Regions from separate parts of the Variovorax sp. OK605 genome, predicted to be linked through region 3. Evidence: predicted binding sites of a transcription regulator. Region 3 holds the regulator's gene; each other region holds the start of a gene.

Region 1 (4,794 bases), on a different contig from region 3:
GGTCGAGATGGAAGGCGCGGCCGTGGCGCAGGTGTGCCACGACTACGGCGTGCCCTTTGCCGCGATGCGCACGATTTCCGATCGCGCCGACGACGCGGCGCACGGCGACTTCGCGCGCTTCGTCGCCGTGGTGGCGAGCCGCTACAGCCTGGCGCTGGTCAGCGCATGGCTGGGCACGCTGCCTGCGGCCGATTGAGCTAAGAGGACGAGGCCACGCGGCGGCGCGGAATGTCGCGCAGCAGCGGCGGGATCGACAGCGCGAGCAGCAGCGCCGCCAGCGGCACCACGCACACGAACCCGACGTACTTGAAGCCCAGCGCGCCCATCGCCCCGCCGAGCACGAACATGCCGACCAGCCCGACCGCGCGGCGCATGCGGGTGCGGTCGTGACGCACCGCCAGCGGGGCGGCCCTGTCGCGGCCGTTCCAGTAGAGCATCTTGCCGATCTCGATGCCCATGTCGGTGATGTTGCCGGTCATGTGGGTGGTGCGGATGCTGCCGCGCGAGGTCTTCGACGCCACCGCGTTCTGCAGGCCCATGATGAAGGACAGCAGCAGCACGGTGAGCGGCACGGCGAACGGCGTGGCCCAGGTCAGCGTGATGGCGCCCATGAGCCCGAACGGAAACATCAGCGCCGCCTCGAGCACCAGCGGCAGGGCGTAGACGCCGTGCATGCGGTGCTGCCGGCCCCAGTTCACGAGCACCGCGCAGACCGCGGCGCCGCTCAGGAACGCGAGGATGGCGCCGAGCGCGTTCAGCAGCAGCGTGACGTTGCCCAGCACCATGCCGTCCGCCAGCTGAGAGGCGAAGCCGGTCATGTGCGAGGTGTACATGTGCAGCACGAGGAAGCCGCCCGCATTGACGGCGCCGGCATTGAAGGCCAGCAGCAGGCCGAGCGCGGTGTTGGTCGACGGCGCGCGGTGGCGGTTGGTGAGGAAGCGAAGTCTGCGCACAGTGGCTCTCCGTTCAGCGCTGGGCTGTCGGCCACTCTAGCATCCGGGGCACCGGTGCCCCGGGTCAACCGGGGCAGGGCGCTGTGGCGCCGGTCTACTTGAGCCAGCCGCGCCGGCGGAAGTACCACATGGGCCCCAGCGCGCTCGCCGCCATCAGCACGAGCGCGTAGGGGTAGCCCAGCGACCAGTCGAGCTCGGGCATGAACTTGAAGTTCATGCCGTAGATGCTGGCGATCAGCGTGGGCGGCAGCAGCGCCACGCTGGCCACCGAGAAGATCTTGATGGTCTTGTTCTGGTTGATGTTGATGAAACCGACGGTCGCATCCATCAGGAAGTTGATCTTGTCGAACAGGAAGGCCGTGTGGTTGTCCAGCGACTCGATGTCGCGCAGGATCTGGCGCGCCTCCTCGAACTGCTCGGCGTTGAGCATCTTGCTGCGCATCATGAAGCTGACCGCGCGGCGCGTGTCCATCACGTTGCGGCGGATGCGGCCGTTCAAGTCTTCCTGCCGTGCGATGAGGCCGAGCACCTCGCCGGCCAGTTCGTCGGTGACGTTGCCCGACAGCACCTTCTTGCCCGCCACCTCGAGCTCGTCGTAGATGTTCTCCAGCGTGTCGGCCGAGTACTCGGCGTCGGCGTCGAAGAGCTTGAGCATGACTTCCTTGGCGTCCTCGATCAGCCCCGGTGCGCGGCGCGCGCGCATGCGCAGCAGGCGGAACACGGGCACGTCCTCGTCGTGGATCGAGAACAGCACGCCGCGGCTGCGCAGGTCGGTGTTGTGCTGGTTGAGGATGAAGGCCACGCGCACGGTGCGCGGGTCTTCGTCGTCGTCGATCAGGAAGTCGGAGCGGATGTGCAGCTCGCCGTTGTCTTCCTCGTAGAAGCGCGCCGATTCCTCGATGTCCTCGTCCATCGCGTCTTCGGGAATCGACAGGCCGTAGTACTGCTTGATCCAGCGCTTCTCTTCGAGCGTGGGCGACTCCAGGTCGACCCAGATCGGCTGGAACTTGGAGAGCTCTTCGAGCGCCTCGATCTCTTCCTGGACGAGGCGGCCGTTGGCAAGCGTGAAGATGTTGAGCATGGGCTCACTCCCGGGTATGACTGAAACGTTGGGCGAGGGAGGGGCGCTTTCAATTCCCGGGCCCGACGTGCGCGAAAAGTCGCGTCAAGAAATCACGTCAGCGAAAGGGAGTTGAAAGCTGCCGAGACGGGGCGGTTTCCATGGGAAGAATCTCTTGTTGCAGCGAGGCGCGATTATGTCACCGGCCATATGTCGCCCGGGTGGCCGGACTGGACGGACATACAGTAAAGTCGCATGCCATGCAGACCGCTGCGCTCCCCGTTTTTTCCGCCGCACCGAAGACCCCGTCGGAGCGCCTGGCCGCCGCGCTGGCCACGCTCAACGACGCGCAGCGCGCCGCCGTCGAGCACGGCGTGGGCGCGGCAGTGGGTGTGGACGCAGATGGTGCCGCCGCCGAGCGGGACGACCGGCCGCTGCTCGTCATCGCCGGTGCCGGCTCGGGCAAGACCAGCACGCTGGCGCACCGCGTGGCGCACCTCATCGCGGGCGGCGTCGATCCGCCGCGCCTGCTGCTGCTGACCTTCTCGCGCCGGGCCGCGCAGGAAATGGAGCGCCGCGCGGGCCAGGTGCTGGCCAAGGTGCTCGGGCTGAAGACCGAGACGCCGCCGGCGCTGCCGTGGGCCGGCACCTTCCACGGCATCGGCGCGCGGCTGCTGCGCGAGTACGCGCCGCAGATCGGGCTCGACGAGAACTTCACCATCCACGACCGCGGCGATGCCGAAGACCTGATGGGGCTGGCGCGGCACGAGCTGGGCCTGTCGTCCACGGTGAACCGCTTTCCGCGCAAGGGCACCTGCCTGTCGATCTATTCGCGCTGCGTGAACACGCGCGCGCCGCTCGCGCAGGTGCTGAAAGAGGCCTTTCCCTGGTGCGCCGAATGGGAGGCCGAGCTCAAGAAGCTGTTCGGCGCCTACGTCGAGGCCAAGCAGCAGCAGAACGTGCTCGACTACGACGACCTGCTGCTCTACTGGGCCGAGATGGCCGCCGAGCCCGCGCTGGCCGCGCACATCGGCGCGCGCTTCGACCATGTGCTGATCGACGAGTACCAGGACACCAACCGGCTGCAGGCCTCGATCCTGCTGGCGCTCAAGCCCGACGGGCGCGGCGTGACGGTGGTGGGGGACGACGCGCAGTCGATCTATTCGTTCCGCGGCGCCACGGTGCGCAACATCCTCGACTTTCCCTCGCAGTTCACGCAGCAAGCCCGCGTGGTCACGCTGGAGCGCAACTACCGCTCGACGCAGCCGATCCTCGACGTGTCGAACCGCGTGATCGCGCAGGCCGCCGAGCGGCACGCCAAGACGCTGTGGACCGACAAGCCCTCGGCCGGCAAGCCGCAACTGGTGCTCGTGGCCGACGAGGCCGGGCAGGCGCGCTGGGTGGCCGACAAGGTGCTGGCGCACCGCGAGGGCGGGCTGGCGCTGAAGTCGCAGGCGGTGCTGTTTCGCACCTCGTCGCACAGCGCGGGGCTCGAGCTGGAGCTGGCGCGGCGCAACATTCCGTTCGTGAAGTTCGGCGGGCTCAAGTTCCTCGAAGCCTCGCACGTCAAGGACCTGCTCGCGGTGCTGCGCTTCGCGCAGAACCCGCGCGGGCGCATGGCGGGCTTTCGCGTGACGCAGCTCATTCCGGGCATCGGCCCGGCCACGGGCGCGCGGCTGCTCGATGCCATGGACAAGGCGGCCGACCCGGCCGCGGCGGTGCGCGACTTCGTGCCGCCGTCCGCGGCGCGCGCGCAGTGGGCCGACTTTGCCCAGGCCTACGCCGCCCTGCGCGAGCCCTCGCTGAAGTGGCCGGCCGACGTGGAGGTGGCCGTGAACTGGTACCAGCCGCACCTGGAGCGGCTGTACGAAGACACCTCCGGCGTGCGCCGCGCCGACGTGGAGCAGCTCGCGCGGCTGGCCGCCGGCTACGGCTCGCGCGAGCGCTTCCTGACCGAACTGACGCTCGACCCGCCCGAGGCCACCAGCGACCGCCCGGGCCCGCCGATGCTCGACGACGACTACCTGATCCTCTCGACCATCCACTCGGCCAAGGGGCAGGAATGGAATTCGGTGCACGTGCTCAACGTGGTCGACGGCTGCATGCCGGCCGACGTGGCGCAGGGCGCGCAGGAACTCGAAGAAGAGCGCCGGCTCCTCTACGTGGCGATGACCCGGGCGCGCGACCACCTGCACCTGCTGGTGCCGCAGCGCTTCTACATCACGCAGCAGGCGGCGCGCGGCGACCGGCACCTGTACGCCAACCGCACGCGCTTCATCGCCGACGCCGACCTCGCGGGTTTCGAGCAGCAGACCTGGCCGCCCCCGCCGGAGCGCCCGCCGGCGGTGCCGCCGCCCAGCGCGGTGATCGACCTGCGCAACCGCATGCGGGCCGCCTGGCGCTGAATTTTCCGGCGCGGCTTCCGCCTCCTCTGGCCCTTCGGGCGACAGGGTCACCGGGTTTTTCCTGCTGAAACACATGTGCGCGACACGCTGCGCGGCCTGCCGGGCGCGCATGGCCTGCTATGGATTCATGAGCGTGTGAAAAGCTGCGCAGAAAGTGCTCGCTCTGCGGGCATCCCTGGTATTGCAATACCGTGACAGCTTGGGCATAGTGAATCGACCGACCCCCGATTCTTCTTTCTTCTCCCCTCTCTTCTCTCTCTCCCTGCCCACCCCCAGAGTTCCCCCGGCCACGCTTCATTCCGGAGCGGGGTCATTTCCCCAACCGTCAATTCCAGGAGGTCATTCATGAATTTGACGATCAGCGGTCATCACCTCG
Region 2 (4,794 bases), on a different contig from region 3:
TCGAAGGGCGCGTTGGCGATGCCCTGCGCCACCAGGTACGTGACGCCGATGCTCACCGGCACCAGCAGCAGCAGCGGCGTGAGCATCCAGTCGAGGATTTCGCCGAACAGGGAGCGCTGGGCGCGCTGGAAGAGCTTCAAGAATCGGTTCCTGGGAGCCGAGAGAAATCGTCGGCGGGCGTGATTTAGTGGGAGGCGCCGCCGTGCCCGGCGGGCGTCGGCGCGGCTGCCCGGTTGTAGTCTCTGCGTGCAGTTTCTGCAAATAAAAAAACCTCAGGGAGAGAGTCATGAAGACCCATTCATTGGGCGGCTGTGCGCAGCCGTTGTGGATCGTCGCGTCCGTGTGCGCCGCAGGGCTCGCGGGCTGCGGAGGAGGCGGTGGCGGCGGCGCAGGGGGCGGCATGCCGATGCTGCCGGTGCTGGCCGCGAACGCCCCTGCCCCCGCGCCTTCACCCGCGCCCGCGCCGGTGCCCGCACCGAACCGCGATCCGGTCGCCGGCAGCGAGCCGCTGCCGTTGCTGAGCGCGCCGCAGCCCGGCTCCACCGCCGCGGTGGGCAACGACAGCGAAGGCATCTACGGCGCGTTGCTCAACCTCACCTTCGTCGGCGCCGACGGGTCGATCGCCACCAAGTTCAACGTCGGGACGCTGTGGGGCTCGCTCAAGGTCACGGGCCCCGACTGGTCCTTCAACCCCGACACGCAGTACGACTTCACCGATGCCTCGCCCGTCACGGGCTCGGGCACCTTCGAGGCGAAGAAGTCGATGAAGGGCAGCTACGCCTACGGCTCGCGTGAAAGCACGGCCTTCGGGCCACTGGGCTACGCCGCGGAAAACGCCCTGGCGGTTTCGCAGGACAGCGTGGCCGGCAAGTGGGCCAATGCGGACAGGAGCTTCGGCATCGGCGTGTCGATCGAGGTCGATGCGAAGGGCGCGTTCACGGGCACCACGTCGGGTGTGCGGGTGGGCACCTGCACCCTCTCCGGCACCATCGCGCTGGCGCAAGCCGGCACGGCGAAGAACATGTACGGCTTGAAGATGGCCGCGGTCAATGCAGGCACCGACGCGAAGGATGCCTGCCAGCTGCGCACCGGCCTCCCCTATGCGGGCCCGGCCGCCATCGGGCTGGTGCCTGCGGGCACCTACGACAGCAATGGCTTCTTCCGCAGCATCATGTTCCTGGTGAAGTCCGGCGACGGGGCGATGCTGTCGGCGGGCCTGCGCAAGCAGCCCTGACCGCGCGGCACAACGCAACCGAGGCAACCGAGGCCGGCGAGCCCTGGCCTCAGTTCTGGATCTTCTCCAGGCAGTAGCCCAGCCCGCGCACCGTCGCAATGCGCACCGGCCCCTTCTCTATCTTCTTGCGCAGCCGGTGGATGTACACCTCGATGGCGTTGAGGCTCACCTCCTCGCCCCATTCGCAGAGCCGGTCGACCAGCTGGTCCTTGCTGACCAGCCGGCCGGCGCGCTGCAGCAGCACCTCGAGCAGGCCGAGCTCTCGCGCCGACAGCTCGATCATCTTGCCGTCGATGGTCGCCACGCGGCCGGCCTGGTCGTAGACCAGCGGGCCGTGGCGGATCGCGTTGCTGGTGGTGCCCATGCCGCGGCGCGTGAGGGCGCGCACGCGCGCCTCGAGCTCCTGCAGGCTGAAGGGCTTGGCCATGTAGTCGTCGGCGCCGTGGTCCAGGCCCTTCACGCGTTCTTCCACGCTGTCGGCCGCGGTGAGCACCAGCACCGGCAGCTGCGAGCCGCGCGCGCGCAGGCGCTTCAGGATCTCGATGCCGTGCAGGCTGGGCAGCCCGAGGTCGAGGATCAGCAGGTCGAACTCGTCATGGGTCATGAGCGCGGTGTCGGCCTGCGAGCCATTGGCCACGTGGTCGACCGCCGCGCCCGAGGTGCGCAGGCTGCGCAGCAGGGCATCGGCCAGCACCTGGTCGTCTTCGGCAATCAGAATCCGCATATGCGCCACCTCCGGCCTGTTTCAGGTGTCGGGCGCCACGCCGGCGCCGTTCACATTTGTCTCTGCGGCGAGTCTAGCCCGCCGTATAGGCTTCGAGTCCGATGGTTACCACGGTGGCAATGTCGTTTCCCACGCTGCTGCGGAACTCGCGTTCGGCCTGCGTCACCGCGCCGCGAAAGGCGTCCAGCCAGGCCAGCCCGTCGGCCGTGAAGAGCACGCGCCGCGCGCGCGCGTCGAGCGGATCGGGGCCGCGCGTCACCAACCCCCAGGCCTCGCACTGGTCGACCAGCGCGCCCATCGCCTGCTTGGTCATGCCGGCGCGCTCGGCCAGCTCGGTCAGGCGCGAACCTTCGCGCGCGAGGTGCCGCGTGATGTGGATGTGCGCGGCGCTGATCTGCGCGCGCGCCGCGAGGTTCGACAGGGCCAGCGGCACGTCGACGTCGTGCGCCATGAGTTCGAGCACGCGCTCGTCGAAACGGCGCATCGCATGGCCCAGCAGGCGGCCCAGGTGGGTCTGGCGCCAGGCGTCGGGATCGGTCGGAAAGGCGGCATCAACCATGGCTCGAAATGGTAAAGCAAACTGACCAAAAAATGGGCTTTCACCAAAGCATCAGCCCCTACACTACTGTTCAAGCATCCAGCCTGTGGTTAAAAGCAGATGGACCCGCACTTCACACAAACCATTGATTTTCAAGGAGATTTCCACATGGACGCAGTCGTCAAGGGCGCAAGCATCTCGGTCGCCAACAGTGAAAAGGCCAAGGCCCTCCAGGCCGCGCTGGCCCAGATCGAAAAGCAGTTCGGCAAGGGCACGATCATGCGGCTCGGCGAAGGCGAGGCGCTCGAAGACATCCAGGTGGTCTCCACCGGCTCGCTGGGCCTGGACATCGCCCTGGGCGTCGGCGGCCTGCCGCGCGGTCGCGTCGTGGAAATCTACGGCCCTGAATCGTCGGGCAAGACCACGCTCACGCTGCAGGTCATCGCCTCCATGCAGAAGCAGGCCGGCACCTGCGCCTTCGTCGACGCCGAGCACGCGCTCGACGTGCAATACGCCCAGAAGCTCGGCGTGAACCTGTCGGACCTGCTGATCAGCCAGCCCGACACCGGCGAACAGGCCCTGGAAATCGTCGACTCGCTGGTGCGCTCCGGTGCCGTCGACCTGATCGTGGTCGACTCGGTCGCCGCGCTCACGCCCAAGGCCGAAATCGAAGGCGAAATGGGCGACTCGCTGCCCGGCCTGCAGGCCCGCCTGATGAGCCAGGCGCTGCGCAAGCTCACGGCCACCATCAAGAAGACCAACTGCATGGTCATCTTCATCAACCAGATCCGCATGAAGATCGGCGTGATGTTCGGCTCGCCCGAAACCACCACCGGCGGCAATGCGCTGAAGTTCTACGCCTCGGTGCGCCTGGACATCCGCCGCATCGGCACCATCAAGAAGGGCGACGAGGCCATCGGCAACGAAACCAAGGTGAAGGTGGTGAAGAACAAGGTGTCGCCCCCGTTCAAGACGGCGGAGTTCGACATCCTGTTCGGCGAGGGCATCAGCCGCGAAGGCGAGATCATCGACATGGGCGTGACCGCCAAGATCGTCGACAAGTCGGGCGCCTGGTACGCCTACAACGGCGAGAAGATCGGCCAGGGCCGCGACAACGCCCGCGAGTTCCTGCGCGAGAACCCGGAGCTGTCGCGCGAGATCGAGAACAAGGTGCGCGAGTCGCTGGGCATTCCGCTGCTGGCCGCCGATGCCGGCGCCACGCCCGAGAAGCCGCAGAAGGCCGCCAAGGCGGACAAGGCCGAGAAGGCAGACAAGGGCGAGTAAGCCCAGGCGCGGCTCTTCGGGGCCGCGCGAGCGTCCCCCCGAATGGCATTCAACGCCCCTTCCCTCAAAGGCCGCGCCCTGCGCCTGCTGAGCCAGCGCGAGCATTCGCGCACGGAGCTGGAGCGCAAGCTGGCCAGGCACGAGGAAGAGCCCGGCACGCTGGCCCAGGCGCTCGACGAGCTCGCCGCCAAGGACTTCATCAGCGAGCCGCGCGTGGTGGCCTCGGTGCTCAACCAGCGCGCGGCCCGTTCGGGCGCGTTGCGGGTGAAGCAGGAACTGCAGGCCAAGGGCATCGCGCCCGAGGCCATCGCCGAGGCGGTGGCCGGTTTGCAGGAGACCGAAGTCGAGCGCGCCACGGCCCTGTGGCGCCGCCGCTTCGACGCCCCGCCCGCCGACGCGAAGGAGCGGGCCCGGCAGATGCGATTCCTGATGGCGCGCGGTTTCTCGGGCGCTGTCGTTTCCAAGGTGCTCAGGAGCGATTTCGATGAAACCGACGAATGACAACCCTTCCGCGCAGTCCCGCGTCGTCACACAGCGCGTGAACTGCGAATGGCGCCGCGCCTACGCGCTGGCGGCCGACCCGGCGCGGCTGCCCGACTGGGCCAGCGGCCTCGCGAAGAGCGCGCTGGTGCCGCACGGCGACCACTGGAGCGTGCGCACGCCCGAAAGCGGCGACGCCCGCATGCGCTTCGCGCCGCCCAACGAGCTCGGCGTGCTCGACCACTGGGTCGCGCCCGAAGGCGTGCCCGAGGTCTACCTGCCGTTCCGCGTGATCGGCGTGGCGCCCGGCACCTGCGAATTCCAGTTCACGCTGCTGCGCCAGCCGCACATGGACGATGCGGCCTTCGCGCGTGACGCCGAATGGATCGCGCGCGATCTCAAGGCGCTGCAACGCCTGCTCGAAGCGGGCTGAGCCGCCCTCCTCTTCAGCCTTCGCCCTCAGCCTTCGCGCACCACGATCGGCGCGAACTTGCGCCGCGCCTTCAGCTGGTCGGCGTCCCACTCGATGCCCAG
Region 3 (4,794 bases):
CGTCGAGGCGACCGAAGCGCTCGAACAGCTGCGCGCGCTGTGGCACGGGCACCGCATCGCGGTGCATGTGAGCCATGTCGCACCCGGACCGGGCATCGACACGCCCGAAGACCTGGCGCGCGTGCGCGCGGTCTTCGCGGCCGGTTCCAAGCCCTGAGGCGGCCGCCATGCCTGCTGAAACTGCGGAGATTTCCCCGCGGGCACGCGTGCTATCCTCGAAGCAACTCCGCCTAGCCCTGCCCTCGGGCCGACGCTTGGTGCGACACAAAATCTAAGAACCGTCCGAGGACACCATGAGACTAATTTTGCTGGGCGCGCCCGGGGCGGGCAAAGGCACGCAAGCGGCCTTCATCTGCCAGAAATACAGCATCCCGCAAATCTCGACCGGCGACATGCTGCGCGCCGCCGTCAAGGCCGGCACGCCGCTGGGGCTGCAAGCCAAGGCCGTCATGGATGCGGGCGCACTGGTCAGCGACGACCTGATCATCAATCTCGTGAAGGAACGCATCGCGCAGGCAGACTGCGCCAGCGGCTTCCTGTTCGACGGTTTCCCCCGCACCATTCCGCAGGCGGATGCCATGAAGGCCGCGGGCGTCAAGCTCGACTACGTGCTCGAGATCGACGTGCCCTTCGGCGACATCATCGAACGCATGAGCGGCCGCCGCTCGCACCCGGCTTCGGGCCGCACGTACCACGTCAAGTTCAATCCGCCCAAGGTGGAAGGCAAGGACGACGTCACGGGCGAAGAGCTGATCCAGCGCGAAGACGACAAGGAAGAAACCGTGCGCAAGCGGCTGGACGTGTACAGCCAGCAGACGCGTCCGCTGGTGGACTACTACTCGGCCTGGGCCAACACCGACCCGGCCGCCGCGCCCAAATACCGCGCCATCAAGGGCGTGGGCACGGTCGACGAAATCACGCAGCGTGCGCTGGCCGCGCTGAGCAGCTGATCTACGGCCGCCCTCGGTGCAGGGCGGCGTCCAGCTTCACTTCAGCAATTCGAGCATCAGCGCGATACGCGCCTTCACGGGCGTCAGCGCGCCTGCATCGCGCAGCGCATCGCCGGCTTTCGGCAGGATGCGTCCGTTGGCGCAGCGGGTCGCGCGAACCACCGCGACACCCGCGTCCTGCGCCTTCAGCGCAGCCGCTTCCAGCGCATGGTGCACCGTGCCGTTGCCGGTTGCCGCGAGCACCAGCCCCTGCAGCGGCTCTGCATCACCCCCACCCGGTTGCATGAGCGCCTCTACCACGGCCCCGCTCGCACCGGCGTGACTCATGACGATCTCGACGCGCGGCCACTGCACGGTGCCCGCCTCGAAGATCCTCGATCCTTGCGATACGGCGGACTCGGGCCACGCCCGCACGAGGCGCACCTCCCCCTCTTCCACATAGCCCACCGGCCCCGAATCGCCCGACGCGAAGGCATCGAGCTGGTAGGTGTGCACCTTCTGGATGTCCACGCCGCTGTGCACGGTGCCCGCGCACACCGCCGTCACGCCGCGCGCGCCCTCGGCAGCAGCGACGCTGACGGCGTCCCTGACGTTCTGCGGCCCGTCGGGCGCCAGGGCGGTGGCGGGGCGCATCGCGCAGGTCAGCACCACGGGCTTTGCCGCGGCCAGCACCGAGTGCAGGAAGAACGCGGTCTCCTCCAGCGTGTCGGTGCCGTGCGTGATCACCACGCCCGCCACGTCGGCCTGCGCCAGCCAGTGCGCGCAGCGCAGCGCCAACGTGCGCCAGATCTCGAAGGACATGTCCTTGCTGTCGACCTGCGCCACCTGCTCCGCCACCAGGGTCACGCCCGCCGGCGCATCGATGCCGCCCAGCAGGTCGGCCACGTCCACCTGGCCGGCCGTGTAGCCGATGTTGTCGCCGCTGCTCGCGGCCTTGCCGGCGATGGTGCCGCCGGTGCCCAGCACTACCACGCGGCGCACATCGGACGAAAAGGAATTGACCATCACTTGTCAACTTTTAAAAACTGGTTAAAAATACAGGTACTGGATATCTAGCCAGTGCCGCAAGGAACCACATATGCAGTTCGCCGTGAAGCTTACAGCCCGCCAGCAGCAGATCCTGGACTTGATCCAGAGCGCCATCGCACGCACCGGTGCGCCGCCCACGCGCGCCGAAATCGCCAACGAGCTCGGGTTCAAGTCGGCCAACGCCGCCGAAGAACACCTGCAGGCGCTGGCGCGCAAGGGCGTCATCGAACTCGTCAGCGGCACCTCGCGCGGCATTCGCCTGAAGGGTGACGCCCTGCGTTCGCTCAACGAAACGCGCCACCGCGAGGGCGGCCAGTTCTCGCTCTCGCTGCCGGGCATGGCCCAACTGGCGCTGCCGCTCATCGGCCGCGTCGCAGCCGGCTCGCCGATCCTGGCGCAGGAGCACGTCGACCAGACCTACTACGTCGAGAACACGCTGTTCCAGCGCCAGCCCGACTACCTGCTCAAGGTGCGCGGCATGTCGATGCGCGACGCCGGCATCATGGACGGCGACCTGCTCGCGGTGCAAGCCACCAAGGAAGCACGCAACGGCCAGATCGTGGTCGCGCGGCTGGGCGACGAGGTGACCGTCAAGCGCCTGAAGCGCAACAAGCAGGTCATCGAGCTGCACGCCGAAAACCCCGACTACCCGACCATCATCGTGCAGCCCGGCGAGCCCTTCGAAATCGAAGGCCTCGCGGTCGGCCTCATTCGCAACACGATGCTGATGTAGGCCCCGGCGGCCTGCTGCGGCAGCAACTCATCCGGCCCAGACAGGTGGCGGGCGTATGGCGCGGAGTCGCCATCACCCTGTCGAGGCCGATTCAAGAAATCCTGCCTGTGTTCAACCTCATACTTTTTTGGAGTTCACATGGGAATCGCCCTCCTCGCCATCGCTGATTTCTGGTCGCCGCTGCAATCGCTGGCCAACCGCCTCATTCCGGCGCGCCGGCCCCACGACAGGGACCACCTCGACCACAACGACACCTCGGCCGGCCTGCGCTACGTGGCCGTGCGGCCGGCCTGCAGTGCGCGCTCGGGTGGCGCCGCAACGCCAGCGGCGGCAGCCGCTGTACCCGCTCGCCCGCTGCGCGTGGTGCGCGTGGTCGACGGCAAGGGCCAGCAGCGCAGCGACCGCGTCGTGATCTCCGGCCGCATGGCCGACGTGTGCGCCGAGCTCGAGCGGCTGGCCGCGATCGAGGCCGCCGAGATGATGACCACGGCCCACCGCTCGACGCGCCTGCACTGAGGCAAAAAGCCCCCAAGGCCGCCTGGACAGGGCCTCGGGGGTGGGTATCCAAACGTTCACTGGCACGACATTCCAATGCTGCGAGGCACAATGGCACGCCATGAACATTGTGATCCTCGACGATTACCAGGACGCCGTGCGCAAACTGCGCTGCGCCGCCAAGCTGGACGCGTACGCGGCCAAGGTCTACACCAACACGGTGAAAGGCATCGGGCAACTGTCGGTTCGTCTCAAGGACGCCGACGTGATCGTGCTGATTCGCGAGCGCACCCAGATCTCGCGCCAGCTCATCGAAAAGCTGCCCAAGCTCAAGCTCATCTCGCAAACCGGCCGTGTCGGCGGCCACATCGACGTCACGGCCTGTACCGAACGCGGCGTGGCGGTGGCCGAGGGCTCGGGTTCGCCGCAGGCGCCCGCCGAGCTCACGTGGGCGCTCATCATGGCCGCCATGCGCCGGTTGCCGCAGTACATCAGCAACCTCAAGCACGGTGCGTGGCAGCAGTCGGGACTCAAGTCGGCGTCGATGCCGCCCAACTTCGGGCTGGGCTCGGTGCTCAAGGGCAAGACGCTGTGCATCTGGGGCTACGGCCGCATCGGCCAGCTCGTGGCGCGCTACGGGCAGGCCTTCGGCATGCAGGTCGTGATCTGGGGCCGTGAAGCCAGCTGCGCCAAGGCGCGTTCCGACGGCTTCCAGGTGGCGCAGAACCGCCACGAATTCTTTGCCGCCGCCGACGTGCTGTCGGTGCACCTGCGGCTCAACGACGAGACCAACGGCCTCATCACGCTCGAAGACCTCTCGCGCATGAAGCCGACCGCGCTCTTCGTGAACACCTCGCGCGCCGAGCTGGTCGAGGCCGACGCGCTGCTGGCCGCACTGAACCGCGGCCGTCCGGGCCTGGCGGCCATCGACGTGTTCGAGAGCGAGCCGCCGCTGCAGGGCCACGCGCTGCTGCGCCTGGAGAACTGCATCTGCACGCCGCACATCGGCTACGTCGAGCAGGAAAGCTACGAGAGCTACTTCGGCCAGGCCTTCGACAACGTCGTGAGCTACATCAACGGCAACCCCACCAACATCGTGAATCCCGGCGCGCTGCAGGTCCGTCGGTGAACGGGGCTGCGCCACGGCGCGCGTCGCAACGCGCGCTCTGGGCGCTGCTCGCGGGCAATTTCGTGATCGGCACGGGCGTGATGGTGGTGCCCGGCACGCTCAATGAAATCAGCACCTCGCTGGCGATCAGCGTGGCCACCTCGGGCCAGTTGATCACGGCCGCCGCCGCGGTGATGTGCATCGGCGCGCCGCTGCTGGCCGCCGCGGTCGCGGGCTGGGACCGCCGCCGGCTGCTGGCGCTCACCATGCTCTGGTATGCCGCCGGTCATGCGCTGGCGGCGCTGATGCCGAGCTTCGGCGCCCTGCTCCCCATCCGCATGCTCACGGTCATTGCGCCGGCCATCTTCACGCCCCAGGCGGCCGCCTGCGCCGGCCTGCTGGTGCCACCCGAGCAGCGCGGGCGCGCGGTCACCTTCGTCTTTCTCGGCTGGTCGATCGCGTCGGTGCTGGGCCTGCCC

Evidence for each region. Region 3 encodes LexA, which represses DNA repair genes until DNA is damaged. Its sites were predicted from a motif close to ACTGTATNNNNATACAGT; they were not measured.
Region 1: the regulator LexA is predicted to act here: its motif matches at 2,243-2,260, upstream of BM013_RS12625 (ATP-dependent helicase).
Region 2: the regulator LexA is predicted to act here: its motif matches at 2,583-2,600, upstream of recA (recombinase RecA).

The regions. Positions count from the first base shown of each region.
Region 1 is NZ_FOWL01000004.1:239,603-244,396, reverse strand. Features, by position in the region: gene BM013_RS12640 (5'-methylthioadenosine/adenosylhomocysteine nucleosidase) at 1-196, shown strand, start outside; gene BM013_RS12635 (YoaK family protein) at 198-953, opposite strand; gene corA (magnesium/cobalt transporter CorA) at 1,048-2,034, opposite strand; gene BM013_RS12625 (ATP-dependent helicase) at 2,274-4,418, shown strand; gene hpf (ribosome hibernation-promoting factor, HPF/YfiA family) at 4,764-4,794, shown strand, end outside.
Region 2 is NZ_FOWL01000006.1:250,156-254,949, forward strand. Features, by position in the region: gene BM013_RS17800 (sensor histidine kinase) at 1-140, opposite strand, end outside; gene BM013_RS17805 (hypothetical protein) at 287-1,234, shown strand; gene BM013_RS17810 (response regulator transcription factor) at 1,284-1,958, opposite strand; gene BM013_RS17815 (MarR family winged helix-turn-helix transcriptional regulator) at 2,032-2,517, opposite strand; gene recA (recombinase RecA) at 2,665-3,780, shown strand; gene recX (recombination regulator RecX) at 3,823-4,281, shown strand; gene BM013_RS17830 (polyketide cyclase) at 4,265-4,693, shown strand; gene BM013_RS17835 (mandelate racemase/muconate lactonizing enzyme family protein) at 4,720-4,794, opposite strand, start outside.
Region 3 is NZ_FOWL01000008.1:437,263-442,056, reverse strand. Features, by position in the region: gene kdsB (3-deoxy-manno-octulosonate cytidylyltransferase) at 1-157, shown strand, start outside; gene adk (adenylate kinase) at 294-950, shown strand; gene BM013_RS22880 (asparaginase) at 987-1,955, opposite strand; gene lexA (transcriptional repressor LexA) at 2,029-2,712, shown strand; gene BM013_RS22870 (hypothetical protein) at 2,851-3,228, shown strand; gene BM013_RS22865 (D-2-hydroxyacid dehydrogenase family protein) at 3,329-4,336, shown strand; gene BM013_RS22860 (MFS transporter) at 4,333-4,794, shown strand, end outside.